2 regions of the Virgibacillus tibetensis genome follow, and region 2 is predicted to be linked to the other one. Evidence: predicted binding sites of a transcription regulator. Region 2 holds the regulator's gene; the other holds the start of a gene.
What was found. Region 2 encodes CtsR, which represses protease genes until heat stress. Its sites were predicted from a motif close to ATGGTCAATAAAGGTCAAACA; they were not measured.
Positions count from the first base shown of each region.

Region 1 (15,521 bases), on a different contig from region 2:
GGTGAACTTCGAACTGCTCAACTAATTTCTATTCTGCTGATAGTAGGTGGAGCAATATTTATGATATATCGTCGTAAGGCAGGGACAACGGCGAGGTATTTTGAGGTTCAGCAATCTAAGCAACAGAAAAAGAACAGTAAAAAGAAGCCAAAGAAAAAATCTGAAAAGAGAAAATAGATAACAGCATCGAAAAGAGGGAATATCAATTGAAAGGAATTATGTTTCGTGGTTTAAAGCAAGGTTTAAGCACTACCTGGACTTTAGGGAAGGTGATTTTCCCGATTACGCTAATCGTAACAATATTACAGTATACACCTGTATTACCATGGATTATCAAACAATTAGCTCCTATAATGAGTTTACTTGGTTTATCTGGCGAAGCTGCGGTTCCGTTAGTGTTAGGTAATGTTCTAAACTTATATGCGGGAATCGCAGCAATTATCTCCTTTGACTTTACAGTGAAAGAGGTTTTTATTTTAGCAATGATGCTGTCTTTCTCTCATAATTTATTTATAGAATCGGCTGTGGCATCTAGAGTAGGGGTTAGCTGGTGGTTAATTGTTGGGATTAGAATATCGCTAGCCTTATTTGCAGGTATAATGATCAACTTATTCTGGAATGGTGGAGCGGAGCAAGCGCAATATGGCATGATTTCTGCCTCTAATCAAGTATTAACAGGGTGGAGTGAAATTACACTTCAAGGAATTCAAACGGCTCTTTTTGCTGTACTCCAACTCGCTTTAATCGTAATACCTTTAATGGTCATTATGCAATTTATGCGGGAAAAAGGCTGGTTAACTGTGTTTTCTAATAAGTTTGCTCCCTTTACCAAAGTATTAGGAATGGAAAAAAACACATCTATGACAATGGTAGCTGGTCTTACGATCGGATTAGCGTATGGGGCAGGACTGATGATACAGGCTGTAAAAGAAGATGGCGTTTCTAAAAAAGATATGTATTTGGCTCTTATATTTCTCGTTTCCTGTCATGCCGTAGTTGAAGACACGCTTATTTTTATCCCCTTGGGGATTCCTGTATGGCCACTGCTCTTAATTCGATTAGTAACTGCGATTGTTTTAACAATGACGATTGCATTTATTTGGAAAAGATTAGAATCTAAGCAAAGAAAGGAAAAATCTAATGAGCATTCGTACAATACTCTTTGATCTTGACGGAACATTAATAGATACAAATGAATTAATAACAGCATCCTTTAATCACACATTTGAGCAGCATAATTTAACATTTACGCCAGAGGAAGTGATTGAATTTAATGGTCCCCCTCTGGTAGATACGTTTCGCAAGATCGACCCGGAGCGTGCAGAGATTATGGTGGAAACTTACAGAAAGCATAATTTAGCTGTCCACGACAGTTATGTAACTGCCTTTCCTCATGTAGTAGAAACAATAGAAAAACTCAAACAAAATGGTATACAAATGGGCATTGTTACAACAAAAATGACGAAAGCGGTAACGATGGGTCTATCTTTAACCGGCTTAAACAGCTATTTTGATACAGTCATTACATTGGATGATGTAAAACATCCTAAACCACATCCGGAACCAGTCATTAAAGCAATGGAGGAATTAAAAGCAAATGCAGCTTCTACTTTAATGGTTGGTGACAATTATCACGACATCGAGTCCGGAAAGAACGCAGGAGTAAAAACAGCTGGCGTCGCTTGGGCGTTTAAAGGAAAAGAGCGATTGCTGCAGTACAATCCAACCTATATGTTGGAAGAAATAACAGATTTATTGGAAATCGTGGGAGTGTAACCAATGCGAAGAACCGAAAGATTCCATGTGGAACACGCGAATTCATTATGGCAAATTTACAAGACAGTATCCTTTTGGAAAGTAGTGAAAAACTTTATCGTGATCCAGATCGCGAGATACACGCCTTTTCTGGGAGCTAAAAATTGGTTGTATCGTGTTTTTCTCCGCATGGAGGTCGGTAAACAAACTGCTTTTGCCCTAATGGTTATGCCAGATGTAATGTTTCCAGAAAAAATAACCATCGGTAGAAACAGTGTTATTGGTTACAACACTACTATCTTGGCACATGAATACTTAATAAAAGAATATCGAATCGGTAACGTAATTATTGGAGATGAAGTGTTGATTGGTGCTAATTCAACTATTCTTCCTGGTGTTACTATAGGAGATAATGCAATTGTATCTGCTGGAACATTAGTACATAAAGATGTCCAACCCGGTACGTTTGTGGGTGGGAATCCGATGCAGTTAATTTTTTCAAGCGAAGAAATGGACAAACGGACAGATAATTTTACGGATTGAGCAGGTGAATTTACATGGACGTTCCCACAGGTGTTTTGCCAGCAGTGAGAAAAATGAAGGATTTCGAAAAAGCATTGGAAACATCTAACGAGTCAGTAGTATTTCTTGAAACCCGACTCACACAGTTGAAGAGTATGGTTAATTATACAAAAAGGGCTCGTAAAAAAGCTCTGATCCATTTCGATTTAATACAAGGTTTAAAAGCAGATGAATATGGAATGGAGTTTCTAATTCGAGAGGTAAAACCAGATGGAATTCTGTCAACGAGAGGGAATATCATCAGTCTAGCAAAAAAACATAAATTATTAGCTATTCAGCGCGTTTTTCTACTGGATAGCTCAGCTTTGGAGCATAATCTGAAACTGATTGACCGATTTAATCCTGATTGTGTAGAAGTATTACCAGGGATTGTACCAACCATGATTGAGCAAATACGTACAGAGACGAACCTGCCTGTTATTGCTGGAGGGCTCATTACAAACAATGAAGAGGTCCATGCAGCTTTAAAAGCAGGGGCAGTTGGTGTATCTACGTCGAACAGGGATTTATGGAATTAGTAAACAGCTGTTTCACTATACTTTGTTTTAGTATCATGTTATAGTTAAATTAAGTTAATATTTATGGACGGAGAAACTGGAGAAACCGCAAACAACTAATGCTACTGGCATTAGTGTGTTTAGCGGTTTTTTTAATTTCTCCTATGAATTCAGAATAAAGACAATCTTACATACATGTATGTCCCGGAGCAGGGGGTGTAGCTGAGTATGAATTATGAGTAAAATAGGGGTGTATTGAAATGAGTCGATTTTCAAGTTATAGAAGAAATGATATTCTTCACAAATTAGAGAATAAGCAGGTAGAATTGCTGGTTATCGGGGGAGGAATAACAGGTGCCGGAATTGCTTTAGACGCGGTAACACGTGGAATGAATACAGCTTTAGTTGAAATGCAGGATTTTGCTGCAGGTACATCGAGCCGATCAACCAAACTGGTCCACGGTGGACTTCGGTATTTAAAACAATTCGAGATAAAAATGGTTGCAGAGGTAGGAAAAGAACGTGCAGTTGTTTATGAAAATGGCCCTCATGTAACTACTCCGGAATGGATGATGCTTCCCTTTCATAAGGGGGGAACATTTGGACCGCTAATGACAAACTTAGGACTGCGTGTCTATGATTTTTTAGCGGGAGTTAAAAAAGGAGAGCGACGAACAATGTTTAGTTCGGAAGAAGCTCTTAAAAAAGAGCCACTTATAAAAAAAGAAAACCTTCGAGGTGCAGGATTTTACGTGGAGTATAAAACAGATGATGCACGGTTAACTATTGAGGTATTGAAGAAAGCAGCAGAAAAAGGTGCCTATGCGGTTAATTACACAAAAGCGGTTGAATTCATCTATGATAAATCAGGCATCATTTCTGGTGTAATTGTTGAGGATCAAATTGATGGGTCAAGGCGTAGAATATACGCAAAGAAAGTTATTAATGCTGGTGGCCCATGGGTAGATGAAGTAAGAGAAATTGATGGATCAAAAAAAGGAAAAACGTTACATTTAACAAAAGGTGTTCATTTAGTATTTTCAAAGGTTGTATTTCCATTACAGCAAGCTGTTTACTTCGATACCAAGGACGGAAGAATGATTTTTGCTATCCCACGTGGTACTAAGACATATGTCGGGACAACTGACACTACTTTTAAAGGAGATCTAGAACATCCTACTATGACGGAAGAAGACCGGGACTACTTGATAGATGCGATCAATTATATGTTCCCCTCACTGGGCATAACTGCTGCACAAGTTGAGTCAAGCTGGACAGGATTGAGACCATTGATAGCAGATGATGCTAGTGATAATCCAAGCGAAATATCACGTAAAGACGAACTGTTTATATCTGATACGGGTCTCCTTTCGATGGCCGGTGGAAAATTGACTGGTTATCGTAAAATGGCGCAGCAGATAGTTGATAAAGTATCAGATCAATTAAAAGAGGAAGAGGGCATTCTGTACTCTGAGTCGGCTACGGAACATTTACCGATTTCGGGTGGTGAGGTAGGTGGATCAAAGGGATTTGCAGCGTTTATAGAACGCAAAACAGCTGAAGGGCTTGAATTAGGTATTAAGGAAGAAGAGGTACACCAACTTATTCAAACCTATGGTGCAAATGTTGATATATTATTTTCACTCTACCAAAATAGAAAAGTGGAAGCTGAGAACGAATTTATGGATCCAATTTTATTTGCAGAGCTGCTCTATGCCATGGAATACGAACTAGCTTATAAGCCAACAGATTTTTTTGTTAGAAGAACAAGCGCCTTGTTTTTTGATATAGAGTGGGTAAGAACCCATCAACTAAAGGTAATTAATTATATGGCGAAAACACTAAAGTGGAGTGAAACTCAAATACAAGACTATGAAAAGGAATTGAATCAAGTTATGCATGATGCTATAACCCCAGTAAAAGCTTAATCGTAAAAGCTGGCCACAATATGTGATCAGCTTTTTGTAATTCATATTTCTTACTCACTGCTGGAATCACAGAAAAACGTAATAACGTAACCAGGCTATTCCACACGTATATATTGCGAATTTGCCCTATATTATTCATGTACTAAATATGGTATACTTTGTTCGTATGTGAACAAGACAGGGGGATATACATGCATCAAGTAAAAGATAAAGTTGGAAAAGACAATAATGTTGTCCCTTTTATTCCTGAAGGTGATTTTTATTTCACAAAAGGTGTAGAGGCTTTTCAAAAAAGGAAATTTGATATCGCTATAAAATGGTTGAAAAAAGCTATAGAAGCAAAACCAGATGACGCTTTATATAAGTGTCAGATGTCTATTATATATACAGAAATAGGTTCTTATCATGCAGCAAATCAATTACTTACAGAAGTGCTGCAAGCTTCTGATTATGTTGATTGCTATTATCTTCTAGCAAACAATTATGCGCACCTGGGATTATTGAATGATGCAAAAAAATATGCAGATACCTACTTGGAAAAAGAGCCAGAAGGCGACTTTAGCGAGGAAGCAAAAACCTTATTGCATTTAATAGATATCGGCGAAGAAGATATAGACGATGAAGATTGGGATCTTGAAGATGAAGACGAGCTATTAATATATATGGAGACTGTTTTTTATCATATGGAATATAATGAATGGGACAAAGCAATTCCGCTCTTAGAGGAAATGATGACCTTATTTCCTGAACATCCAATGGCAAAACATGATTATACGCAAGCATTATTCTTCTCAGGCTACGAAGAAAAAGCCGTTCAAATTGAACTCGATGCTTTAAAAGATGATCCTAATTCATTATACAGCCACACAAATCTAGCTTTATTTAATTACCAGCAAAAAAAGGAATATGAAAAGAATGTTCAGGCATTACTAAATGTATATCCAATCCATGAACAACAAAAATTGCGTATTGCTGTGACACTAGCAAAAACTGGCTATATTCAAGAAGCTCATGATCGTTTTCGAACACTTCGTAAAGGGTCCGTAAAAAGCCATCCTTCGTTTTATAGATGGTACAGCTATACTTTATATTATGCGGGTGCCCCGGAAAAAGCACAATTGATATGGGAAGAAGGCTGCCGAAAACATCTTAAATTAACAAATGAAGGGATTCCCTGGAAATAAGTGAGCATTATGTTAGACGAAAGTTACTAATTCTTATAAGCTGAATATGGCGTAATAATTAGAAGAAAAAGGGGCGATACAGATGTCCGAAGATCGTATGTTAGATGTAATTATCGTGGGAGCAGGTCCTGCTGGTATGACAGCAGCAGTCTATGCATCCCGTGCAAATTTAGAGACATTAATGATTGAACGGGGTATTCCTGGTGGCCAAATGGCTAATACAGAAGATGTTGAAAACTACCCTGGGTATGACCATATTCTAGGTCCTGACCTATCCAATAAAATGTTTGAGCATGCAAAGAAGTTCGGTGCTGAGTATGCATATGGAGATATTAAAGAAGTGATCGACCACGGTGATTACAAAACGGTTGTTGCAGGAAAAAAAGAATATAAAACCAGATCTCTCATCATTACAACTGGAGCACAATATAAGAAAATTGGTATTCCTGGTGAGGAAGAGCTTGGAGGGCGTGGAGTATCTTACTGTGCAGTTTGTGATGGAGCCTTCTTTAAACAAAAAAACCTCATTGTAATTGGTGGAGGAGACTCTGCAGTAGAGGAGGGAATATATTTAACCCGCTTTGCAGATAAAGTAACAGTAGTTCACCGACGTGATGAACTGCGTGCTCAGAAAATCATTCAAGAACGTGCATTTGATAATGATAAAATGGAGTTCGTTTGGGATACGGTGGTAACAAAAATAAATGAAAAAGATGGCAAGGTGGGTAGTGCCACACTGAAAAACAATAAAACCGGTGAAGAATATGATCATGAGATTGATGGTGTTTTCGTTTATATTGGAATGATCCCACTAAGCGAGCCTTTCAAATCACTGGGAATTACGAATGAAGAAGGATATATTCCAACTAATGAAAATATGGAAACGAATATTCCAGGTATATTCGCAGCTGGGGATATCCGTGAAAAAACACTTCGACAAATTGTGACAGCAACTGGTGATGGAAGTATTGCAGCAGAAACAGCTCAAAAGTATATCGAAAATCTAACGGAAGAGCTAAAAGCAAAAGCAACACAATCCAACTAGGAAGAAAGGTTTACAAATAGTAATTGCATTTTAACGCTACTGTAATACATTCGAAACAATTTTGGGGTACAATATAAATAACTAATTGACCCCCTTTTAATAGATAGATTAGTTTATTGCACAGGTGTATGTCACCTGTGCCTTTTTTTGAAAAAAAATAATACTTGTCCATATTTGTCGAACTCACCTTCCTGCAAACTTATCCTTGTTGCTTTGTTTTTTTTCGTTGTATAATAGAAATAATGCTAAGATATAAACGTTCCTCTTAAGATCTTAGAAAGAGGTGATTGATGTATGCAGCGAGTGACTAACTGCATAATAATAGATAACGGTCATTTATTATTATTAAAAAAACCACGGCGAGGCTGGTATGCTATTCCAGGAGGTAAGATGGAGCAAGGTGAATCCATTAAAGAGTCAGTGGTTAGAGAATATCGGGAAGAGACTGCATTAACAATACATGATCCAGAACTAGCTGGCGCTTTTACCTTTTCAATATATGAAAATGATAGCCTGGTACACGAATGGATGATGTTTACGTTTATTTGTAAAACTTATGAAGGAACCTTAACGGATTATTGCGCTGAGGGCGTGTTAAAGTGGATTCCAGTGGAGCATATACATGATTTACCAATGGCTGAAGGTGACAGGAAGATATTTGAACACGTGTTAGCTAATAAATCAATGTTATATGGATCCTTTTCCTATACAGAAGATTTTGAGTTGCTTAATTTTCGATTGGATTCTTCAGCATCTTAGAGGATGTTTTAAAAGGGGAGAGAAGAAATGAGAAACGGAGAACATGAAACAAAGTTAGTAATCATTACAGGAATGTCCGGTGCAGGAAAGACGGTAGCAGTTCAAAGCTTTGAGGATTTAGGATACTATTGCGTTGATAATCTGCCACCCGCATTACTTCCTAAATTTCTGGAACTAATGAGGGATTCAACGAACAATATACGAAAAGTTGCGCTTGTAATGGATTTACGCGGCCGTGAGTTTTTTGATTCTTTATTTGAAGCATTAGATGTTTTGGGTAAAGAAGACTGGCTGGAGGAACATATCTTATTTCTTGATGCCAAGGATGAGCAGCTTGTCAGCAGGTATAAAGAAACACGAAGATCACACCCATTAGCTGTAGGTGGTTTACCGTTAAATGGTATTCAGCAGGAACGGAAAATTCTGGATGAACTTAGAGGAAGAGCACAAAAGATTATAGATACGACGAATTTAAAGCCGAAAGAGCTGCGGGAGAAAATCGTTGAGAAATATACAGAAGGCAAACAGGAAATATTCTCTGTTCATATGGTATCATTCGGATTTAAGTATGGCGTGCCGATTGACGCTGATTTAGTATTTGATGTACGCTTCTTACCGAACCCTCACTATGTAGCACATATGCAGCCATTAACTGGTTTGAATAAAGAAGTTTCTTCTTATGTATTTAAATGGACAGACACAAAGAAGTTTAATGAAAAAGTACTCGATTTATTGCACTTTATGCTACCTCAGTATAAAAAAGAAGGCAAGTCACAATTAGTTGTAGCCATTGGTTGTACAGGTGGCCAGCACAGGTCTGTAGCCATATCGGAGTATTTTGCGAAAGAATTGTCTACCCAATATACAACTCACGTTAGTCACCGGGATATTGAAAAAAGAAAGGGTCATTAATATGAGCCAAGAGAAGAGCCTGCCACGCGTAGTCGTTATAGGCGGAGGGACCGGGATGCCGGTCCTTTTACGCGGGTTGAAAAATTTACCGATTCATTTAACTGCACTTGTAACTGTTGCTGATGATGGAGGAAGTACAGGAAGACTGCGGAATGAAATGGCGATTCCAGCGCCAGGAGATATACGAAATGTGATCGCAGCTTTATCTGATGCTGAACCTATGCTTTTAGAGCTGTTTCAGCACCGTTTTGCCGTTGGTAATGGATTATCAGGTCATTCCATGGGTAACCTGTTATTAGCTGCAATGACTTCCATTACAGGCAATTTTTATACTGGTATAAAAGAAATATCACGTGTTTTAAATGTCAAAGGGAAGATTTATCCAATATCGAATGAAAATATGTCATTACATGCAAAGATGGAGGACGGTTCTATTGTTTCTGGAGAGTCAAACATTCCTTTATCAAATAAACGTATAAAACGGGTATTTTTAAGTCCACAGCCTGTCCAACCATTGCCGAATGCCGTACGAGCTATAGAAAAAGCGGATTTAGTCGTCATAGCACCTGGCAGCTTATATACTAGTATTCTGCCCACAATGATTATGCCACAAATATATGAAGTGATGAGGGATGCAGCTGCTAAGGTAGTTTATGTTTGTAATGTGATGACTCAAGCAGGCGAAACGACAGGATACACTGCTTCTGAGCATGTCCAAGCCATTAGTAACCACATTGGTGCAGATTGTGTAGACGCTATCGTAGTACATAATGAACCAATTTCAAAAGCAGTGCGGGCAGTTTATGCAGAAGAAAATGCAGAGCCTGTTATTTATGATACGGATCGTTTACTCGATATGGGACTGCAAATCATTGAAGGAGATATTATTGATTATTCACAGGCAACATTAAGACACGATACTCAAAAAATATCTAAGTTATTATATTCAATCATTGATTAGAACGTTGCTTAAGTACGTACTTAAAAGGTAAGGGAGGGTAAAACATGTCCTTTGCGTCAGAGATAAAAAAGGAATTAACAGGTATTGAAGTAGATGATTGTTGTATGCATGCAGAACTTGCTGCTTTAATACGCATGAATGGTGTTATTTCTTTATCGAAACAAAATTACTCTTTGGATATACAAACTGAAAATGCAGCAATCGCACGAAGAATATACATTCTGATTAAATCGACTTTTTCTCTCCCAGTGGAATTGTTAGTTAGAAAAAAAATGAAACTCAAAAAAAATAATGTATATATTGTTCGTCTGAAAAAAGGTGTTCGTGATATGCTAGCTGAATTGGATATTCTACAGGAACCACTCACGTTTATTCGCACAATATCTAAAAATTATTTTAAAAAAGACTGTTGCAAGAGATCCTATCTTCGAGGAGCATTTCTTGCTGGAGGCTCCATTAATAATCCGGAAACTTCATCCTATCATTTAGAAATATCCAATTTTTATAAAGAGCATAACGATGCCTTATGTGACTTGCTGAATCATTTTGAGTTGCATGCCAGAAAGTTAGAAAGAAAAAATGGGTTTATTGTTTATATGAAGGAAGCAGAAAAAATCACAGCACTTTTAAGTATAATTGGTGCGCATAATGCATTATTTAAATTTGAGGATGTTCGAATTGTGCGTGATATGCGTAACTCGGTAAATAGACTCGTTAATTGTGAAACAGCTAACTTAAATAAAACAATTGGTGCTGCATTTCGTCAGATTGAAAATATTAAACTTATTGAAAATACAGTAGGGTTGGACCGCTTACCTGAAAAGCTTCACGAAATTGCCATATTAAGAGTAGAACATCAAGAAGTTTCACTGAAAGAGTTAGGGGAACTGGTTACAGGTGGGAAAATCTCTAAATCGGGAGTCAATCATCGCTTGAAAAAAATTGATGAGTTCGCAGAGAAAATTAAGCGTGGAGAAACAATGTAAGAAAGGTAATATAAACGTATTTCTTTTGTTTATATTACATGATATAATACGGATAATTTAAAATTGTTATATTTTGTTATTCAATTCTAATCGGCAGTATCAGGGTTCGTTAAAGCCACCCTGATCTGTCGTTTAAAATTAGTCGTATATGAGAGCGGTTTCTATTATTGGGGAGGATGAGTGATTTGGTTGAAAGATCCATCAAAGTCGAACTGGCAACAGGACTGCAAGCTAGACCGGCAGCGCAATTTGTTCAGGAGGCAAATCGTTATACCGCACATTTATTTCTGGAGAAAGATGGGAAGAGAGTGAATGCTAAAAGTATTATGGGATTAATGAGTTTAGCAATAACAAAAGGTGAAGTAATAACTATAATTGCCGATGGTGCAGATGAAGAGATAGCATTAAATCACTTAGCATCGTTTGTTCAAATAACTTGAAAAACCCCCTTTCATTTTAATGAAAGGGGGTTTTGAACATTACTTATCTGTATTGCGTCTTAGTATTTTATCAATTAAACCGTAGTCAACAGATTTTTCAGCTGTCATGAAGTTATCACGTTCCGTATCACGTTCAACCACTTCAAGCGGCTGACCAGTACGTTCAGCAAGAATTTCATTCATCTTTTTCTTCATTTCAATAATTCGTCTTGCATGAATTTCGATATCTGTAGCTTGCCCTTGCGTACCGCCTAATGGTTGGTGAATCATTACTTCACTATTTGGAAGAGCATAGCGCTTTCCTTTTTCCCCTGCAGCCAGCAGGAATGCACCCATCGAAGCTGCCATACCAGTACAAATTGTTGACACGTCTGACTTAATGAACTGCATTGTATCGAATATAGCCATACCAGCTGTTATCGATCCACCTGGCGAGTTGATGTATAAAGAGATATCCTTTTCAGGATCTTCAGCTTCCAGGAAAAGCAATTGTGCTACGATTGAGTTTGCAACACTATCGTCAATCGCACTTCCTAACATAATAATTCGGTCTTTCAATAAACGTGAATAAATATCGTATGCGCGTTCTCCACGGTTCGTCTGTTCAATAACTGTAGGTATTAAATGCATGTTTAAATTCCTCCCTTATTCAATTTCGTTCTATTTTTATGATAACTAAAAGGTCAATGAAGGTCAAACAAAACGTTTAACAATTTTTTTAGTCAAAACACACTCTTTATCATTCCCATTTACGGATAAAATAAACATTAGTAAATATTGTATTTAACTTGTATATATGTTCGATGAGAGTTATAATATTCTTTGTGATTAAAAACATGCGCCCATAGCTCAGTCGGATAGAGCGATAGTTTCCGGTACTATGCCAGTCGGGGGTTCGAATCCCTCTGGGCGCGTATAATAAGTCAAAAGGCAAGGGGTGTAACATAACCCCTTGTCTTTTGTATTGTATGTAGTTACATTTACTCTTTTATTTCCAGAAAATTGTTTAAAGAATCAATGACTAAATCGGTAACTTCCTCAATACTAAGATCGTCTGTTGTAACTTTTAAATGATGATGAGCGTATAACTCCTTTCTCTTATAGTAGAGTTCTTTCATCTCGGTTGTATTCTTGCCATGTAATACAGGTCTGCGGTCAATAAGTATACTGCTTCTTTCCTTCCATGATTCCCAGGATATATCGAGGAATATGACAATATTCTCTTTTAAGGAGATATGCTTAATTTCATCTTGGAGAAATGCACCACCACCAAGAGAAATCACTTTCAGCTCTTGCTTGGCAAAATGGGATACCATTTTCCTTTCTGTTTTCCGAAATGTATGCTCACCATGAATTTTAAAAATTTCAGATGGTGTCATTTCATATTTTCTTTCGATTTCTTTATCTATATCAATGAAATCTCTCTGTAATCTTTGAGCAACTAACCGGCCAATTGTTGTCTTACCTACGCCCATAAAGCCAATCAATGCTATGCTTTTTTTGTTAAAGGTATTCTCTTTGAATTTCATAACTGTAGTAAGCCTCTTTCTTAATTTTTAGTTAGTGTAAGTATAAGCTAAATTGATTTTTTTGTAAAAAAGAGGCATTATGTTATTAAGAGTTTTCATAAAAGGATGAGGTACTTTGAGCAATATTACGGTTAAAAACCTAACAATAGGTGAGGGTATTCCCAAGATTGTGGTTCCATTGATGGGAGCCACTGACGCAGGTATTCTGGAAGAGTTACAGCATGTTAAATCATTAGAACCCGACATAATAGAATGGCGTGTGGATGCTTACATGGAAGTGGAAAAACTGGAGTCAGTTATGGCAGCACTGGCAACTATTCGAGTAGCCCTGGATGATATACCACTTCTATTTACTTTTCGAAGCCATAAAGAAGGGGGAAATCGGGTAATCACGGACAGCTATTACGTTGAGTTACTTACAACGGCTATCAGGTCTAACGAAGTAGATCTCCTTGATATCGAATTATTTTATCAAGATGTTATCGTCAAATCTCTTATAAAAGAAGCGAAGGCATCGGGTGTATGTGTTATCGTTTCTAACCATAATTTTACTCATACGCCCTCTAGAGAAACTATAATTTCCAGGTTACGCGAAATGCAGAGTTTGGGTGCAGACATTCCCAAAATAGCCGTTATGCCAACAAATACGGAGGATGTATTGACTTTATTGGATGCAACTAATTCAATGGTTACACACTATGCAGACCGGCCGATTATAACAATGGCGATGGGATCTGAAGGGTTAATAAGTAGATTAGCCGGGGAAGTATTTGGTTCTGCTCTAACGTTTGGTGCAGGAAAAGAAGTTTCAGCACCGGGACAGATAGACACTAAGGATCTGAGGATTGTCTTGGAAATCTTACATAAAAATAAATGAATTTAAGGTCTTCTGCTGTACTGGCAGAAGGCTTTTTTTAGTGAAACTTTCGTTATATTCAATAATCTGATTGGGGTTTCAAAATTAATTTTAACTTGCAATATATGAAATTTTCAGTATAATAAAATGGTAAATGAATATTCAAAAAAATCATATCAATTGTTAAATAAATGTAAAATTCCCCTCTAAACCTGACATACCTACCAGTTTAGAGGTTTTTTGTAAAAGAAGGCGATGGGGGTTAACAAATATGGAAGATGTAGTTTTAGAATTAAATAATCTACATACACATTTTTTTACAGATAGTGGCGAAGTTCCAGCTGTTGATGGGGTAAGTCTTAGCGTACATAAGGGTGAAGTAGTCGGTATAGTTGGGGAGTCTGGATGTGGTAAAAGCGTAACTTCCTTATCTGTAATGAAATTAGTACCAAATCCACCAGGTAAAATCACCGAGGGAGAAATTAACTTTAAAGGAGAAAATCTAGTAAAGGCTTCCGAAAAAAGGATGAGGAAAATTCGTGGTAATGAAATTTCCATGATATTTCAAGAGCCGATGACATCGCTGAATCCATTGTTTACAATTGGGAATCAATTAAGAGAAGCTATTCTGATTCATCAGAGTATAAGTAAAAAAGAGGCTAAAAGCAAATCTATTGCTATGTTAAGGCTAGTAGGAATACCTAGAGCAGAAGCAATAATTAATGAATACCCACATCAATTATCTGGAGGAATGAGGCAGCGGGTCATGATTGCTATGGCAATGTCCTGCAATCCTGAATTGCTGATAGCAGACGAACCTACTACAGCGCTGGATGTAACGATACAAGCTCAAATACTAGACTTAATGCGCAACCTTAATGAAGAAAAAGAAACAGCAATTTTATTGATAACCCATGATTTGGGAGTAGTAGCAGAAATTTGTGACCGAGTTGTAGTTATGTATTCTGGACAGGTAGTTGAAGAAGGAACAACAAGAGAAATATTAAAAGACCCCAAACATCCATACTCCAAAGGACTTATTAAATCACTGCCAAAAATGCACGAACGAGAACAAAAACTGTATTCTATACCGGGAACGGTACCTAAACCCAAAATGGACAGGATTGGATGCAGGTTTTCACCACGGTGTGAATTTGCATATGATCGTTGTTTTCAAGAAAATCCGGAGCTTTATCCCCTGGATAATAATCGCAGCAGCCGTTGCTTTTTGTATGATGAGGTGGAAGGGGATGTAACAGAACATGCAGAAACCATTACTTGAAGTTAATAACCTTAAAAAGTACTTTGACATTAGAGGTGGTGTCTTAGGACGTAAAATAGGTGAAGTGAAAGCGGTTGATGGTATATCCTTTACGGTTAATGAAGGCGAAATAGTAGGAATTGTAGGAGAATCAGGCTGTGGTAAATCAACAGCTGGCAAAGCCATCCTGAGGCTGATTGAACCCTCTGCAGGAGAGGTGAAGTTTGAGGATCGAGACATAACACAATTAAGTGCCGAAGAGATGCGCAAATTAAGGCGTAATATGCAAATTATTTTCCAAGATCCCTACGCATCGTTAAATCCTAGACATACTGTCGAGAAAATTGTTGGTGAGCCCCTTTTGATACATGGGGTAAATTCTGCTAAAGAACGAAAGGAACGTGTGAAGGAACTATTGGAAGTTGTAGGGCTAAGCGCCTATCATGCATCACGTTATCCACACCAGTTCAGCGGGGGGCAAAGGCAAAGAATTGGCATAGCCAGAGCTTTAGCAAATAATCCTAAATTAATTATTTGTGATGAGCCCGTTTCAGCTTTGGATGTTTCTGTTCAGTCACAAATCCTTAACTTAATGGAAGAGCTTCGTGATGAGTTTAATCTAACTTATGTTTTTATAGCACATGATCTGAGTGTTGTGAAGCATATCAGTGATCGTGTTGGAGTGATGTACTTAGGCAGAATGGTTGAATTAACTGAGAAGGATAAATTATATGATGATCCGAAACATCCATATACACAGGCACTTTTGTCGGCTGTACCACTCCCTGATCCGGATATAGTAAAGGAACGAGTCATTTTAAAGGGG
Region 1 covers NZ_JARZFX010000013.1:50,836-66,356, reverse strand. Annotated here, with positions in the region: gene lgt (prolipoprotein diacylglyceryl transferase) at 1-177, shown strand, start outside; gene QGM71_RS17895 (nucleoside recognition domain-containing protein) at 207-1,166, shown strand; gene ppaX (pyrophosphatase PpaX) at 1,141-1,776, shown strand; gene QGM71_RS17885 (acyltransferase) at 1,780-2,298, shown strand; gene QGM71_RS17880 (glycerol-3-phosphate responsive antiterminator) at 2,313-2,855, shown strand; gene QGM71_RS17875 (glycerol-3-phosphate dehydrogenase/oxidase) at 3,095-4,762, shown strand; gene QGM71_RS17870 (tetratricopeptide repeat protein) at 4,954-5,946, shown strand; gene trxB (thioredoxin-disulfide reductase) at 6,029-6,991, shown strand; gene QGM71_RS17860 (8-oxo-dGTP diphosphatase) at 7,286-7,750, shown strand; gene rapZ (RNase adapter RapZ) at 7,778-8,662, shown strand; gene QGM71_RS17850 (gluconeogenesis factor YvcK family protein) at 8,664-9,623, shown strand; gene whiA (DNA-binding protein WhiA) at 9,668-10,609, shown strand; gene QGM71_RS17840 (HPr family phosphocarrier protein) at 10,795-11,049, shown strand; gene clpP (ATP-dependent Clp endopeptidase proteolytic subunit ClpP) at 11,089-11,679, opposite strand; tRNA gene QGM71_RS17830 (tRNA-Arg) at 11,888-11,963, shown strand; gene QGM71_RS17825 (shikimate kinase) at 12,030-12,578, opposite strand; gene aroD (type I 3-dehydroquinate dehydratase) at 12,694-13,455, shown strand; gene QGM71_RS17815 (ABC transporter ATP-binding protein) at 13,706-14,716, shown strand; gene QGM71_RS17810 (ABC transporter ATP-binding protein) at 14,697-15,521, shown strand, end outside.
Region 1: the regulator CtsR is predicted to act here: its motif matches at 11,729-11,749, upstream of clpP (ATP-dependent Clp endopeptidase proteolytic subunit ClpP).

Region 2 (15,521 bases):
ATTAAAAAACCCGTCATCCGGGTTTTTTTTAAATTTAAAGATATTAAACTCATTATAGCATAATTGTATCGTGATTATTCATTTAATCGTCTAAAGCCTTTAAAACAAGTTTAAAACCTGTGTAATTCCAAGATCTATTACAAAGAAAAAGAGTGCCACAAAGGCTACTGTTGCAATAACAGTTATCGTGTAACTTGATAATTCTTTCCCTTTAGGCCATGTGACCTTTTTCATTTCTCTTGATACATCTTTTAGAAACTTGAACATGCTTGTACCCCCTAAACTCTACCAGAAAATACTACTCTATTATTTCGTTTCGCGGTGTAAGGTATGTTTCCCACATACTTTACAATATTTATTTACTTCCAAGCGCGTAGGTTGTGTGGATACATTCTTGCTGGTTGTGTAATTTCTGCTTGAACAACTTGAACACGCTAAGGATACCTTTTTACTCATTCTATCACCCCATACCGTAGGGTTTTTATTACTTTTAATGTAGCATGGTTACACGTACCTGTCAACGCTTCTTCCATGTGTTCCGGGGTTATTCCTTTAGAAGTTTACTCCGTTAGCTTCCATTACTTGTTCTAATTTCCGTTTAACACGCTGGAGTGCATTATCAATGGATTTAACATGCCGCTTTAACTCTATGGAAATTTCCTGGTAGGTACGTCCATCTAAGTATAAATGCAGTACTTCCTTTTCTAACTCGCTTAATAATTCCGATAATTTCGTTTCCATATCTCCGAAATTTTCCCTGTTTACAAGTAAATCTTGCGGGTCAATTGCTTTTGATCCAGCAATAACATCCAGCAATGTGCGGTCTGATTCTTCATCATAGATTGGCTTATCCAATGATACATATGAGTTCAGTGGAATATGCTTTTGCCTTGTTGCGGTTTTAATTGCAGTGATTATCTGCCGGGTGACACACAGTTCAGCAAATGCCTTGAATGAAGACAGCTTGTCCCCGTCATAATCACGTATCGCCTTGTAGAGTCCAATCATTCCTTCTTGTATAATATCCTCTTTATCTGCACCAATTAAGAAATAGGTGCGTGCTTTGGCTCGGACAAAATTACGGTACTTATGTATTAAATAGTCAAGCGCATGACTATCCCCTTGATGAGTCAACTGTAATATCTCGTCATCATCAAGCATTTTTAAGCTTTTATTATCTGTCTCTAACTGCTTGACATTCACCAAGTATGCCCCCCTGACTACAGTGCAGTCACTTTAACACATTATACCGTAAGCGCTTCCTCTTAGTCAATATAAGATCTGAAAGCTAAAATGGCCGTTTATCAGGCATAGCGAGTCAATTGGGCGGGTGGGTACCAACTTACATATCTCCTCGCCGCCATTTCTCAAATTTATCCAGAACTTCCTGATTGAGTATAATTTTTGATTGTGCTTGAACTTTTGTATGATGATCTATACTTTTTTTAATTTCTTTTTCTATATTTGTTAATTCAATAAACAGTTCTCGTGCTGACTTCCTTAACGCCCCTTGCCCAAATATAGTACGCTGTTCCGCATAATCTGATGTAGCCACATAGACCTGTGTTTTAATATTTTTTATCTTCTTAACGAGCTTCTCAATACACTCATCAGCCGTTTCTTTTTCTTTGGTAAAAATAATCTCTACTTTATAGGATTCTAATTTACTCGCAATCCCCCGAACGTAATACGCATCAAATACAACAATAACACGATGTCCGGAATATGCTTGGTACTCTGCCATCATTTCGATAAGCCTGTCACGAGCTTGTCCAATGTCTGTTTTCTTTAACTTCTGAAGTTCATCCCAAGCGCCAATGATATTATAGCCGTCCACCAGTAGAACAATCATCATTAATCACCAACCGGAAACCTTTTGCGGTATACCTCAAATAATAATAGGCTGCATGCGACAGAGGCGTTTAATGATGATACTTGACCTCTCATGGGTAGACTTACCGTCCAATCGCATTTCTTGCGCACTAATCGGCTCATTCCCTTTCCTTCGTTTCCGATCACGAGAGCAATAGGAAGTGTACCTTCCAGCTTCCGGTAATCTTCTGTGGCATCAGCTTCTGTGCCCACTACCCATACATTTCGTTCCTTCAATTCTTCTATCGTATTTGCTATATTGGTAACTCGTGTAACAGGAATATGCTCTATAGCACCTGCAGCTGTTTTCGCCACTGTAGCAGTTAATCCAACTGAGCGTCGCTTGGGAATAATTACACCATGCGCTCCTGTAGCATCTGCTGTACGTAAAATTGAGCCTAAATTATGCGGGTCTTCCAATTCATCTAAAATAACAAAAAAAGGATCCTCGTTTCTTGATTCTGCCTTTTGGAATAAGTCGTCCAGCGATGCATATTGATAAGAAGCCACATAGGCAATAACACCTTGATGATTTCCATCTCCGCCTGTAAGCTGTTCGAGCTTTACTTTTGGTACCTTTTGAACAATTGTCCCCGCTTCTTTCCCTAACTGATGAAACTTTCCTTGCGTGTTAGAGTTAAGCTGTTCTGAAATAAGTATTTTGTTTACAGAGCGTCCTGACTTTAATGCTTCAATAACCGGATTTTTTCCGATAATCATTTCCTGATCCATTTTATACGTTCCTCCCTTCTGTATACTGAACTGCCCTTTGTACTAATTCCATTAGCCGTTCCTTATCTTTCATCAAATAATGATAGCCAATAAGCGCCTCAAATGCAGTACTGTATCGATATGTTATAACATCTGTATTTTTAGGGATGGAACCTGATTTGGCGTTCCTCCCCCTTGCAACTACACGTTCTTCTTCTTCTGTAAGCACTTTTTCCTTAAGCCAGTACAATATAACCTCAGCTTGAGCTTTCCCTGATACAAATTGAATCGCTTTTTTATGAAGATCATTTGGCTTGACCTGACCTGCTTGTACGAGGTACTCCCTAACATGTAACTCATAAACCGCGTCCCCCATATAAGCAAGAGCTAAGCTTTTCATTTGTTTTACATTTAAGTCCATGATCAGCCTCTTCTCCAGCGAATCCCTTGTTGCGTATCTTCTAAAATAATACCTCTTTCTTTCAGTAAATCTCTTATTTCATCAGCACGAACAAAATCCCGATTTTTTCTGGCTTCATTTCTCTCATCGATCAGGCTGTCAACTTCTCCATCCAGCAACTCTCTCTCTTCCGCTATGTTAATACCTAGAACATGAGCCAATGATAGAATCAAGTCTTGAAAAGCATCAATAATAGCTGTTGAAGTCTGCTTGGATTGCAAATAAACATTAGCTTCCTTTGTTATATCGAATAAAACTGAAATTGCATTCGCCGTGTTAAAATCATCATCCATTTCTACTTCAAATTGCTGCTTGAATGCAGCTGTTTTTTTCAACCACTGCTCGGTGTCGTTTGCTAAATTCATACTAGATTTTTTACGGTGCTCCAGGTTAATATATGCTGTTTTAATACGATCTAAACCATTTTTTGCACCCTCCAATAACTCCTCCGTAAAATTAATTGGATTACGATAATGAACACTTAACATAAAGAATCGCAAAACCTGGGGATCGTGCTTCTCAATTAAATCCCTGGTTAGGACAAAGTTACCTAATGACTTTGACATTTTTTCGTTATCAATATTAATATACCCATTATGCATCCAATATTTCGCGAAGGATTTACCTGTCATCGCTTCTGATTGGGCAATTTCATTTTCGTGATGCGGAAAGGTTAAGTCCTGACCTCCAGCGTGAATATCAATCGTGTCTCCAAGGTATTTCTTTACCATGGCAGAGCATTCGATGTGCCATCCCGGGCGTCCTTTACCCCAAGGCGAATCCCATGCAATTTCCCCATCTTTTGCACTCTTCCATAAAGCAAAATCCAGTGGGTCCTCTTTTTTCTCTCCTACTTGAATTCTCGCACCTGAGCGTAGTTCATCAACCGACTGGTGAGATAGCTTTCCATATCCTTCAAATGAGCGAGGCTTAAAATAGACATCCCCATCCGCTTCATAAGCAAATTCCTTGGCAACAAGCGTTTTTATAAAGCTGATTATATCATTCATCGTGTCCATAACACGTGGGTTATGTGTTGCTTCCTTAACTCCCAATGCACTTACATCTTCCAGATAAGCATTAATAAACCGGTCCGCGATAGCCGGGACCTCTTCCCCTAACTCCTTTGCAGTTTTAATAATTTTATCATCAACATCTGTAAAATTTAGCACATAATCCACATCATAGCCCTTGTATTCAAAGTACCTGCGTACAGAATCGAAGACAATGGCGGGACGTGCGTTTCCAATATGAATATAATTATAGACAGTAGGGCCACAAACGTACATACTGACTTTTCCTTCTTGTAGTGGTTTAAATTCTTCCTTCTGACGGGTGAGTGTGTTAAATATGTTTATTGTCATAGTGAGTCACTTCCTTTAATTTAGCTATTTCTATTTTTAATCGGTCAATTTCTTTTTGCAGATTGGCACATTGTTCTTCAACTGGATCCGGCATTTTATGATGATCCAAATCTCTCCGTACCTTTTCACCATTTTGAATAACTATCCTGCCCGGTATCCCAACAACAGTAGAGTTATCTGGCACATCCCTCAGTACGACAGACCCGCCACCAACTTTTGAATTTTCACCGATTGTTATGGATCCAAGCACTTTAGCTCCTGTTGAAATGAGGGCATTGTCTTTAACGGTTGGATGGCGCTTTCCTTTTTCTTTTCCTGTCCCACCCAGAGTCACTCCCTGAAAAATGGTGACGTTCTCTCCGATTTCACATGTTTCTCCAATTACAACACCCATTCCATGGTCAATAAACAGACGCTTGCCTATTATTGCACCTGGATGTATTTCAATTCCTGTAAAAAAGCGACTTACTTGGGAAATGCCACGTGCAAGGAAAAAAAGTTTCTTTTTATAAAAAGCGTGAGCAATCCGATGAAACCAAACTGCATGTAATCCCGAATAAGTTAGAAACACTTCGAAATAGGTTCTTGCTGCTGGGTCCTGTTCAAATACAACATCCATATCTTCCTTTATCCTTTTAAAAAAGCCCATTTGTAAAACCTCCTTTACTGGCAGAAATTAAAAAAGCGTCTCTGTGTAAAAAATACACAGAGACGCTTTTGGCGCGGTTCCACTCTGTTTGGAGGATTCCTCCTCCCAACTTGTGCTCTCGGTAACGGAAGAGTTCCGCTGTTATGTACTGTAATTCCATAACAGACTCCGAGGGGCACTTCAAAAATAATCCTTAGAATCACTCACAGCCTAGGTGATCCTCTCTGAATAAGGTATATATCTTCTACTTTCCCTCATCAACGTTCTAATTTGTATTATTACTATATTACATTTCCGTTTGATTGTGAATCATTTAAGCTCCCAATTGCTTCAAAATTTTATCCAGACGAGCTAATATAACTTCTTTTCCTAGCAGTTCAATCGCCAGCGGGAGTTCCGGTCCATGGGTTTGCCCCGTCGTAGCCACCCGGATCGGCATAAATAGCTTTTTGCCTCTATGCCCAGTTTCTTTTTGCGTAGCTTTGAATTGTGCTTTAATATCATCTTTTGTAAAGTCATCTAAATGAATGAGTTTATCAGCAAACACCTGAAGTACTTCAGGTACCTGCTCCTCCTGCAGTACATCCATCGCGCCCTCATCATAGGAGATTTCTTCGTTAAAGAATAACTCGGTCAGCTCTACAATTTCTGCTCCATACCTTAATTGTTCGCGGTAAAGAGCGATCACTCTTTCTGTCCACTCTTTCTGTTTCGCATCCATATTCTCAGGGACCTTACCGGCCTCTACCAAATGTGGCATTGCAAGCTCAATCACTTTATCAAGTTCAGCAGCTTTAATATATTCGTTGTTCATCCACTTTAACTTATGTCTGTCAAAGATTGCTGCTGATGTAGATAATCGTTCCGGATCGAATATATCAATTAACGTTTCTTTGGTAAAGATCTCTTCCTCACCGACTGGTGACCAGCCCAACAATGTAATAAAGTTAAACAGCGCTTCAGGCAAGTAACCTAAGTTACGGTACTGTTCGATGAACTGTAAGATATGCTGATCGCGTTTGCTTAATTTTTTACGTTCTTCATTTAAAATTAATGTCATATGACCAAACGTTGGTGCTTCCCATCCAAATGCATCATACACCATCATTTGTTTCGGTGTGTTAGATATATGCTCTTCGCCACGAAGTACATGCGTAATTTCCATTAAATGATCATCAACAGCAACCGCGAAGTTATACGTTGGAATACCATTTTTCTTTACGATAACCCAATCACCAAAATCAGCTGATTCAAATGTAATTTTGCCACGAACAAGATCATTAAATGTGAACGTATGATTTGCTGGTACACGCATGCGAATACTTGGCTGACGGCCTTCTTCTTCAAATTGGGCAATTTGCTCTGCAGTTAAATCACAGTGTGCTCCAGAATATTTAGGAACTTGTCCACGTGCTCGCTGTGCTTCTCGCTCTTCATCAAGCTCTTCCTCTGTCATATAACATTTGTAAGCTAAGTTTTTTTCTAATAACTCATCAACATACTTATTATATAAATCCAATCGCTCCAATTGACGGTATGGACCATAATTACCACCAACATCGGCCCCTTCATCCCACTCAATACCAAGCCATTTCAGGAACATCAGCTGACTTTCTTCTCCACCAGCTACGTTTCTTTTGTCATCCGTATCTTCAATTCGAATAATAAACTTTCCATTATAGTGTTTGGCGTATAGATAATTAAACAATGCTGTACGTGCATTTCCAATGTGTAAATCTCCTGTTGGACTTGGTGCATAACGTACACGAACTTCCTTTGTCATGAGGTTACCCCTTTCGATTTTCAAAGCTAAATCTATCGTTACAATTCCTCTTTACCTAAGTATAACAAAAAGTGATAACAATTACTGTTATCACTTTTTTATAGTCACTATAAGTTATACCTTTTTTACAAGGCTTTTTCAAGTAACTTTGGTTTTGCAAAGATCATACGGCCAGCTGAGGTCTGAAGCACACTTGTAATTAATACTTCTATGGTCTTACCAATATAATCCCGGCCTTCTTCTACAACAATCATGGTACCATCATCTAAATAAGCGATCCCCTGATTATGTTCTTTTCCATCTTTAATGACTTGCACCATCAGTTCTTCGCCAGGTAGTACAACTGGTTTAACTGCATTTGCCAGATCATTAATGTTCAACACAGCAACGCTTTGCAGATCACAAACTTTGTTTAAATTAAAGTCATTCGTAACCACAACACCGTTAATAACCTTCGCTAACTTAATCAGTTTACTATCAACTTCCTGTATTTCTTCAAAGTCACCTTCATAGATTTCTACCTTGACCGGCAATTCTTTTTGAATCCGATTCAGTACATCCAACCCACGGCGTCCACGGTTACGTTTTAATACATCTGAGGAATCAGCAATATGCTGTAATTCTCCTAACACAAATTGCGGTATTATAATCGTGCCTTCGAGAAAGCTGGTTTGGCATATATCAGCAACACGACCATCGATTATAACACTGGTATCCAAAATCTTTGGTTTTGGTTGCATTGGTTCTGTTTCCTCATCAACCCTTCGTTTGTCTCTTTCCTTTTTACTGATATTTAGTAAATTAACAAACTCATCTCTGCGTCTAAAGCCAACCTGAAAACCAAAATACCCTAATAAAATTGTAATAAAGAGCGGTATCATCTGGGAAACTAGCTCTATTTGAATGTCTTTTAATGGTATGTTAATTAAAAAAGCAATGATGAGACCAACCATTAATCCAAGACTACCAAAAAATAAATCTCCAACCGGTAATTTAATAAGTGCTTCCTCAATCCATTTTAAAAATCCTACAATATAATCTACAAGCCAGTAGGAAAATAGAAATAATATAATTGCACCTACTATACTTCCTAGATATGGCGATGCTACCCAACGCGCCTCTGTAAAATCTAATAAATTAATAATTTCTGGTATATATAAATACCCAATGGTACCACCTATAATCAGAAAGAATAGATGAACGATCTTTTTTAGCACCACTGTCACCTCCTAACCTGTATTATTACCTTTTTAGAATAAAAATAATCCTACTAAATAAGAAAAAGCTATAATAACAAATAAATCGTAGCACACGAATGACCAACATTCAATAATGAAAACATAAAATTTTAACATAAACAATCGTTTATTTCAATAATTTACCCTCTATCTAGCAACTCCTATATCCAATGCTTCTTGAACCGTATTTACACCAATTACTTGAATGCCTTTTGGAACAGTCCAGCCATCCATGTTTCTTTGTGGGCAGATAACACGTTTAAAACCAAGTTTGGCCGCTTCCTGAACACGTTGTTCAATACGTGATACACGCCTTATCTCCCCCGTTAACCCTACTTCACCTACAAAAATATCCTCTGGCTGGGTTGGCTGATCGCGGAAACTAGAAGCAATACTTACAACAATCGCTAAATCAATAGCTGGTTCATCCAGCTTAACTCCACCAGCTACCTTTATATATGCATCTTGATTCTGAAGCATTAAACCTACCCTTTTTTCCAAGACGGCCATTAACAAAGGAACACGATTCGCATCAATACCTGTAGCCATCCTCCTTGGATTTCCGAAGCTTGACGGAGAAATTAATGCCTGGATTTCCACCAGTACAGGTCTTGTCCCCTCCATGGAGGCTACAACAGTAGAACCCGCGGCGCCCTGTGAACGCTCCTCCAGGAAAATTTCTGAAGGATTCATGACTTCCCTTAATCCTTCTTCCTTCATCTCAAAAATGCCCATTTCGTTTGTACTTCCAAAACGATTCTTCACCCCACGCAAAATACGGTACGTGTGGTGTCTTTCGCCTTCGAAATAAAGAACCGCATCCACCATATGTTCCAGTATTCTAGGTCCCGCAATAGAACCTTCTTTTGTTACATGACCAACGATGAATATAGGTATTCCATTGGATTTTGCTATTTTCATTAATTCACTCGTCGATTCACGGACTTGTGAGACGCTCCCAGGTGCACTCGAAATCTCTTCTTTGAAGATAGTCTGGATGGAATCGATAACTACAAAAGATGGCTTTATTTCCTCAATTTGTTTTGCGATATCAAATAAGTTTGTTTCAGCTAAAACATATAATAACTCTGCTTTTACGTTCAGCCGATCGGCCCTGAGCTTTGTCTGGCGCGTTGATTCTTCCCCTGAAATGTAAAGGACTGGTAATTCTTTTTCTGCTAGTTGAGAGGATATCTGCAGAAGTAATGTTGACTTTCCAATACCAGGGTCACCACCAATTAATACGAGTGAACCAGGAACAATGCCTCCGCCAAGAACGCGGTTAAATTCCTCCATTTTTGTTTTTATCCGCGGTTCCTTTTCTGATTCAATGGCTGTGATACTTTCGGGCTTACTCGAATATTTTGAGCCCACATTAAATGTATGCTTATTACGTTTGTCAGATGACTCCATTTCTTCAACCAAGGTGTTCCATTCATCACAACCTGGACATTTTCCCATCCATTTTGCAACCTCGTAACCACAATCCTGACATACATATTTCGTTTTTCGTTTGGCCAAGTTTCTCTATCCCTTCATTTATCTATTGTATACGATTTGCATAACCAGAAAGTTACAGATTTCTATCAATTTATAAAAACATTTCCTTATTAATGCCACAATTACCAGTTTCAGCCTGAGTAATTTGATTCGTTAATTAGGAAAAAGCTAGAAGAGTACTATCTTCTAGCTTTTTCTGACGGTTTTCGTTTAGTTACGTGTACGTCTATGGAAGAATAATAAATTCACCTTTATTATTCAGACCTACTTTAACTTTTTCACCTATGGCAATTGTTTCTTTTAGCAGCTCTTCAGATAATAAATCTTCAATATTTTTCTGAATAGCTCTGCGTAACGGCCGTGCACCGTATTCAGGATCAAATCCATCTGTTGCAATTTTTTCGATTGCTTTATCTGTTAATGTCAGGTCAATATCCTGGTTCTTCAAACGCTTTTGTAATTGGTTAACCATTAGTGTAACAATGTCCTTCATATGTTTTCTTTCTAGTGAGTGGAAGACAATCATTTCATCAATACGATTTAAAAACTCTGGTCGAAATGCTTTTTTCATCTCATCCGTTACTTTCGCTTTCATATCATCATATTCCTGTCCTTCTTCTCCAAGATTGAAGCCAACAAATTTATTCCGCTTCAGTTCACTGGCTCCCACATTGGATGTCATAATGAGAACAGTATTACGAAAATCAATCAGGCGTCCTTTGGAGTCGGTTAGCCGTCCATCCTCTAAAACCTGCAGCAAAATATTAAACACTTCAGGATGTGCCTTTTCTACTTCATCAAGTAAAACGACCGAATAGGGTTTTCTGCGGACCTTTTCTGTAAGTTGCCCACCTTCTTCATACCCGACATATCCAGGTGGTGATCCAACCAGACGTGATGTGGAGTGTTTCTCCATGTATTCCGACATATCTATACGAATCATTGCATCCTCATCAGCAAACATCGTCTCAGCTAATGCACGTGCCAGCTCTGTTTTCCCTACACCTGTTGGACCTAGGAAAATAAAGGAGCCAATTGGACGCTTCGGATCTTTTAGTCCAGCCCGTGCTCTGCGGATAGCTTTCGATACCGCATTTACTGCCTCTTTCTGACCAATAACACGGTTATGAAGTGTTTCCTCCATATTCAATAGACGCTCTGTTTCATCCTTTGTAAGCTTGGAGACAGGTACCCCAGTCCAGATGGAAACAACACTGGCAATATCCTCCACAGTTACCTCTGAATCTGTTTGCCCTTGCTTTTCTTTCCATTTATTTTTCGTCTCTTCCAGCTCTTCTCGAAGACGTTGCTCAGAATCTCGTAATGATGCTGCCTTTTCAAATTCCTGACTTTGTACTGCAGCATCTTTTTCTTTCCGCACTTCTTCTAACTTCTGTTCCAATTCCTTTAAATTAGGCGGAACAGTGTAGGAGCGAAGTCGTACCTTTGAACCAGCTTCATCAATAAGATCAATTGCTTTATCTGGTAAAAAGCGGTCAGTAATGTACCTGTTAGAGAAATTCACTGCTGCTTCAACAGCTTCATCCGTAATGGTGACCCTATGATGTGCTTCATATCGATCACGTAATCCTCTTAATATCTGTATCGTTTCATCCAATGTTGGTTCGTCAACCTGGATAGGCTGGAACCTGCGCTCCAGGGCGGCGTCTTTCTCAATATACTTACGGTACTCATCCAGTGTCGTAGCACCTATACATTGTAGTTCTCCACGGGCAAGAGATGGCTTTAAAATATTTGAAGCATCAATAGCTCCTTCAGCTCCTCCTGCCCCGATCAATGTATGCAGCTCATCAATGAATAGAATGATGTTGCCTGCCTGGCGGATTTCCTCCATCACTTTTTTCAAACGATCTTCAAACTCACCACGATACTTCGTCCCAGCTACAACGGTTCCCATATCAAGAGTCATAACCCGTTTATCCCGTAATGTTTCTGGTACCTCATTATCAATAATCTGCTGCGCTAACCCTTCTGCCACAGCTGTTTTACCAACACCAGGTTCCCCAATTAAAACCGGATTGTTTTTTGTACGACGGCTTAACACTTGAATAACACGTTCAATTTCTTTGCCTCTCCCAATAACTGGATCTATGTTTCCTTCTTTTGCACTAACAGTTAAATCTCTTGCCAATGAATCAAGTGTCGGGGTAGTGGCGCTTGATTGTTGCCCACGCCCCTGTCTTCCTGCCTGAGAATCATTACTGCCCAACAACTGTAACACTTGCTGTCTGGCTTTATTTAAGCTGACTCCCAAATTATTTAATACGCGAGCAGCTACCCCTTCTCCTTCACGGATAAGCCCCAAGAGAATATGTTCTGTACCTACATAAGAGTGTCCTAGCTTTCTTGCTTCATCCTGCGAGAGCTCAACTACCTTCTTAGCTCGTGGAGTATAGTGAATCGATTGCATCGGTTGTTTACCTACTCCGATTAACTTTTCAACCTCTTCTTGAATCTTTGGAACTTCCAAGCCAAGTGATTGCAATGCTTTTGCCGCAATTCCTTCACCTTCGCGTACTAGACCTAATAGAATATGTTCTGTACCTATATTATTATGTCCAAGGCGTACGGCCTCCTCTTGGGAAAGTGCTAATACCTTTTGTGCCCTTTCAGTAAAACGTCCAAACATCATATAGTATTTCCTCCTGTCTATTTCTCTAATTGTAATCGTTCACGGATAAGTGACGCACGCAGAACATCACGTTCATTTGCCGTCAAAGTCCTCTTCGCATATTGTTGCAGAAAACCAGGTTGTGTTAAAATCATAAGTTCATTCAGTATATTTCTGGAAACATTCTTTATGATTCCTAAGTCTATCCCTAATCGAACATTGGATAAACATCTTGCAGCTTCTTTTGATTCAATAATTCTGCTATATTCCAAAACACCATATGCTCTGTAAATACGATCTTCCACTGTTGTACCGGATTGTTCCATAATTCTGCTTCTAGCTCTTCGTTCATGATCAATTAGTTGTTTTACGACACTTTGCAGATCTTCAACAATATCTTCCTCTGATTTACCCAGTGTAATCTGGTTTGATATTTGAAATATATTACCTACAGCTTCGCTTCCTTCTCCATAGATACCTCGAACAACAAGCCCCAATTGATTTATCGAAGGAATCATACGATTAATTTGTTTCGTCATAGCTAAAGCTGGAAGGTGCATCATAACAGAGGCACGCAAACCTGTGCCAACATTTGTAGGGCAACTCGTCAAATATCCTCTTGTTTCATCAAAGGCATAGTTGATCTCCTCTTCCAGCCAATCATCTACTTTAAATGCCTCTTCTAAAGCCTTGTTTAATTGGAACCCTGGAAAATAAAGCTGAATCCGAATGTGATCTTCTTCATTAATCATAACAGAAACTTGTTCGTTACTAGATATTAGTGCTGCTGCGGTTTGAGCATGCTTTGCCAGATGAGGGCTGATAAGATGCTTTTCTACCAGAACGCGTTTTTCTACAGCTGTTAAATTTTTAACTTTTAAAAAAGCAAAATCCTTATATTCATGAAAGGACTTATTCTCATACTCTTTTTCAAAAAAACCACGGATATCTTCCAATTTTTCAACTTCTGCAAGAATTGGATACGAAACATCTGCAAAATTCCTCGCCAGCCGAATTCGACTGCTTAAAACGATATCACTATCCGGGCCCTCTTCACGCATCCAAGGACTAATTGCATCATTCATGAAGTGCTGTAAGGTCATGAATCATCACCTGCTCCCTCATTTTTCTTCGTATTTTCCAATTCTTTAATTTTATCTCTTACCTTTGCTGCCTCTTCAAACGCTTCATTATCAATCAGACTCTGCAATTCAGCCTTATACCCTTCCAGTTGCTTCTTTGTGTGCAAGTCGCCACCTTTACGCTTTGGAATTTTCCCATAATGCTTTGTATTTCCGGAATGCACACGGCGGAATATAGACTCAAGTCGTTTAGAAAACGTATCATAACATGCTGCACATCCAAATTTCCCAGTACTTTTAAAGTCCGAAAATGTCATTTCACATTTAGGACACTGTAATTCCTTAACTTGATTAAAGGATTTACCGTGTTGACTTTCTATTTTTGCAGAATCAAAGTTAAATAGACCTGATAGTAAATTTTGAAGCGAATACCCATCTTCCGGATAAGTCATATAGCCCTTTTCCTTTGCACACACTTCACAGACATGGACTTCTTTTTTATTGCCGTTGATAACTTGCGTAAAATGAAGTGTGGCTGGTCGCTGCTGACATTCTTGGCATTCCATCTCTATTTCCCCCTTTACGACTTATAAATTCACCTTAATTATTCAAATATTTTAAGGTTGTTAGCATTGCAGTTAACACACGAGCACGGACTTCATCACGTAACGGCAACTGAAAAGCCAGCGTGTTTCTATCAATGGCGCTCAGCATAATTTTTGCCTCTCGTTCTGTGATCAACTTTTCTTCCAGCAGTCTTTCTAACACATCGAGAGAAGCTTGCTGTGTTAAAGTTGGGTTGATCATCTTTATAATTTCATCAATCATTTCTGATTTCTCTTGATGTATAACGCGTATTATCCGAATGTATCCACCGCCACCACGTTTACTTTCTACTATATACCCTTTTTCCACAGTAAATCTCGTCTTAATCACATAATTAATTTGTGAGGGGACACATTGAAACTGTTCAGCAATTTCACTTCGCTTTATCTCGATCACTTTTTGGTCTTTGGCTTGCAGTATTTTTTTCAAATAACTTTCTATCACATCTGATATGTTACTCATGAGCCCTCCCCCTCTCTCCATATTGACCTTTGACTTTGACTATCTTTGACTATGATTTTATTATACGCCAAATTATCTAAGATGCAAATACATTGATCTATATACATTTTAGACAAAAAAATGTAATTCAAAACGATGAAAACTATTTTTCCACTTAGTACAGGGATACTTTTGGTTTTATTACTGTAATTCAGAGATATTTTTAACATGATCTATTTTAGAAATCTCCGAAAATAATGACACTCGGTCTAATTCTGGCTTTCTTTCTATTTTTATAAATATATTCCGCACATTATTTTCCACTTTTACAATTTCCACATTTTTAATAGTTACTTCATACTCCTCAAAGATCGCAACAACGTTATTAATTTTAAGCTCCGGTAACGCTACAATTTCAATTAAGTTGTTTGTTGTTTTACCTTTGCCTCTTGTAAACAGCTTTTCAAAGTTATTCAGGAAAATTAAACTTAATAAGATAACCAACGTTGTAAAAACAGCCGCCCCATACATTCCCGCGCCTACAACTAAACCTATTCCTGCCACTGTCCAGATGGAAGCAGCTGTAGTCAGTCCACGGATTGTCCCTCCGTAAACAATGATTGTTCCTGCACCAAGAAAACCAATACCACTAATAACATAAGATGGAATTCTTGCTGGATCAAATCGAACATTCCCGTACCTTTCAATAAATTCTTCAAACCCGAATAAAGATAATAGCATCATTAAACAGGCTCCAACACCGACTAGTATGTGAGTGCGGAAACCTGCTGAATGATTTTTTAATTCACGTTCAAAACCAATCAATCCTGATAAAACTAAAGCGACTAATACACGAACCATTATTAAAAGGAAATCTTCCCCAACTACTTGATCAAAAAACGCACTCACTTTCCGCACCCCATTAAAATTAGTCATATCTATTTATTTTACATTAAAATTATGAAAACACCTAGCATTTATGTTTGCAATTTTCTAAATTAATATACTGCTGCTCTTTTCAACTTATTTGTACAGTAAGGTTTTTATGTCTGACTAGATGAAGTATTCGAAAGAGGCATAGAAAGGAAGGTATTTATCATAAAACAGATTATAAAAGCTTTAATAAATACAAAAACAGCTAAGACATGAGACATGACTTAGCTGTTTTACCTTTGCCTGGCGG
Region 2 covers NZ_JARZFX010000016.1:50,689-66,209, forward strand. Annotated here, with positions in the region: gene secE (preprotein translocase subunit SecE) at 100-267, opposite strand; gene rpmG (50S ribosomal protein L33) at 307-456, opposite strand; gene sigH (RNA polymerase sporulation sigma factor SigH) at 553-1,203, opposite strand; gene QGM71_RS18960 (NYN domain-containing protein) at 1,343-1,852, opposite strand; gene rlmB (23S rRNA (guanosine(2251)-2'-O)-methyltransferase RlmB) at 1,855-2,604, opposite strand; gene QGM71_RS18970 (Mini-ribonuclease 3) at 2,606-3,004, opposite strand; gene cysS (cysteine--tRNA ligase) at 3,007-4,407, opposite strand; gene cysE (serine O-acetyltransferase) at 4,388-5,056, opposite strand; T-box leader at 5,112-5,326, opposite strand; gene gltX (glutamate--tRNA ligase) at 5,370-6,839, opposite strand; gene QGM71_RS18990 (PIN/TRAM domain-containing protein) at 6,965-8,056, opposite strand; gene radA (DNA repair protein RadA) at 8,225-9,598, opposite strand; gene clpC (ATP-dependent protease ATP-binding subunit ClpC) at 9,804-12,230, opposite strand; gene QGM71_RS19005 (protein arginine kinase) at 12,248-13,312, opposite strand; gene QGM71_RS19010 (UvrB/UvrC motif-containing protein) at 13,309-13,857, opposite strand; gene QGM71_RS19015 (CtsR family transcriptional regulator) at 13,892-14,359, opposite strand; gene QGM71_RS19020 (MgtC/SapB family protein) at 14,540-15,247, opposite strand; rRNA gene rrf (5S ribosomal RNA) at 15,513-15,521, opposite strand, start outside.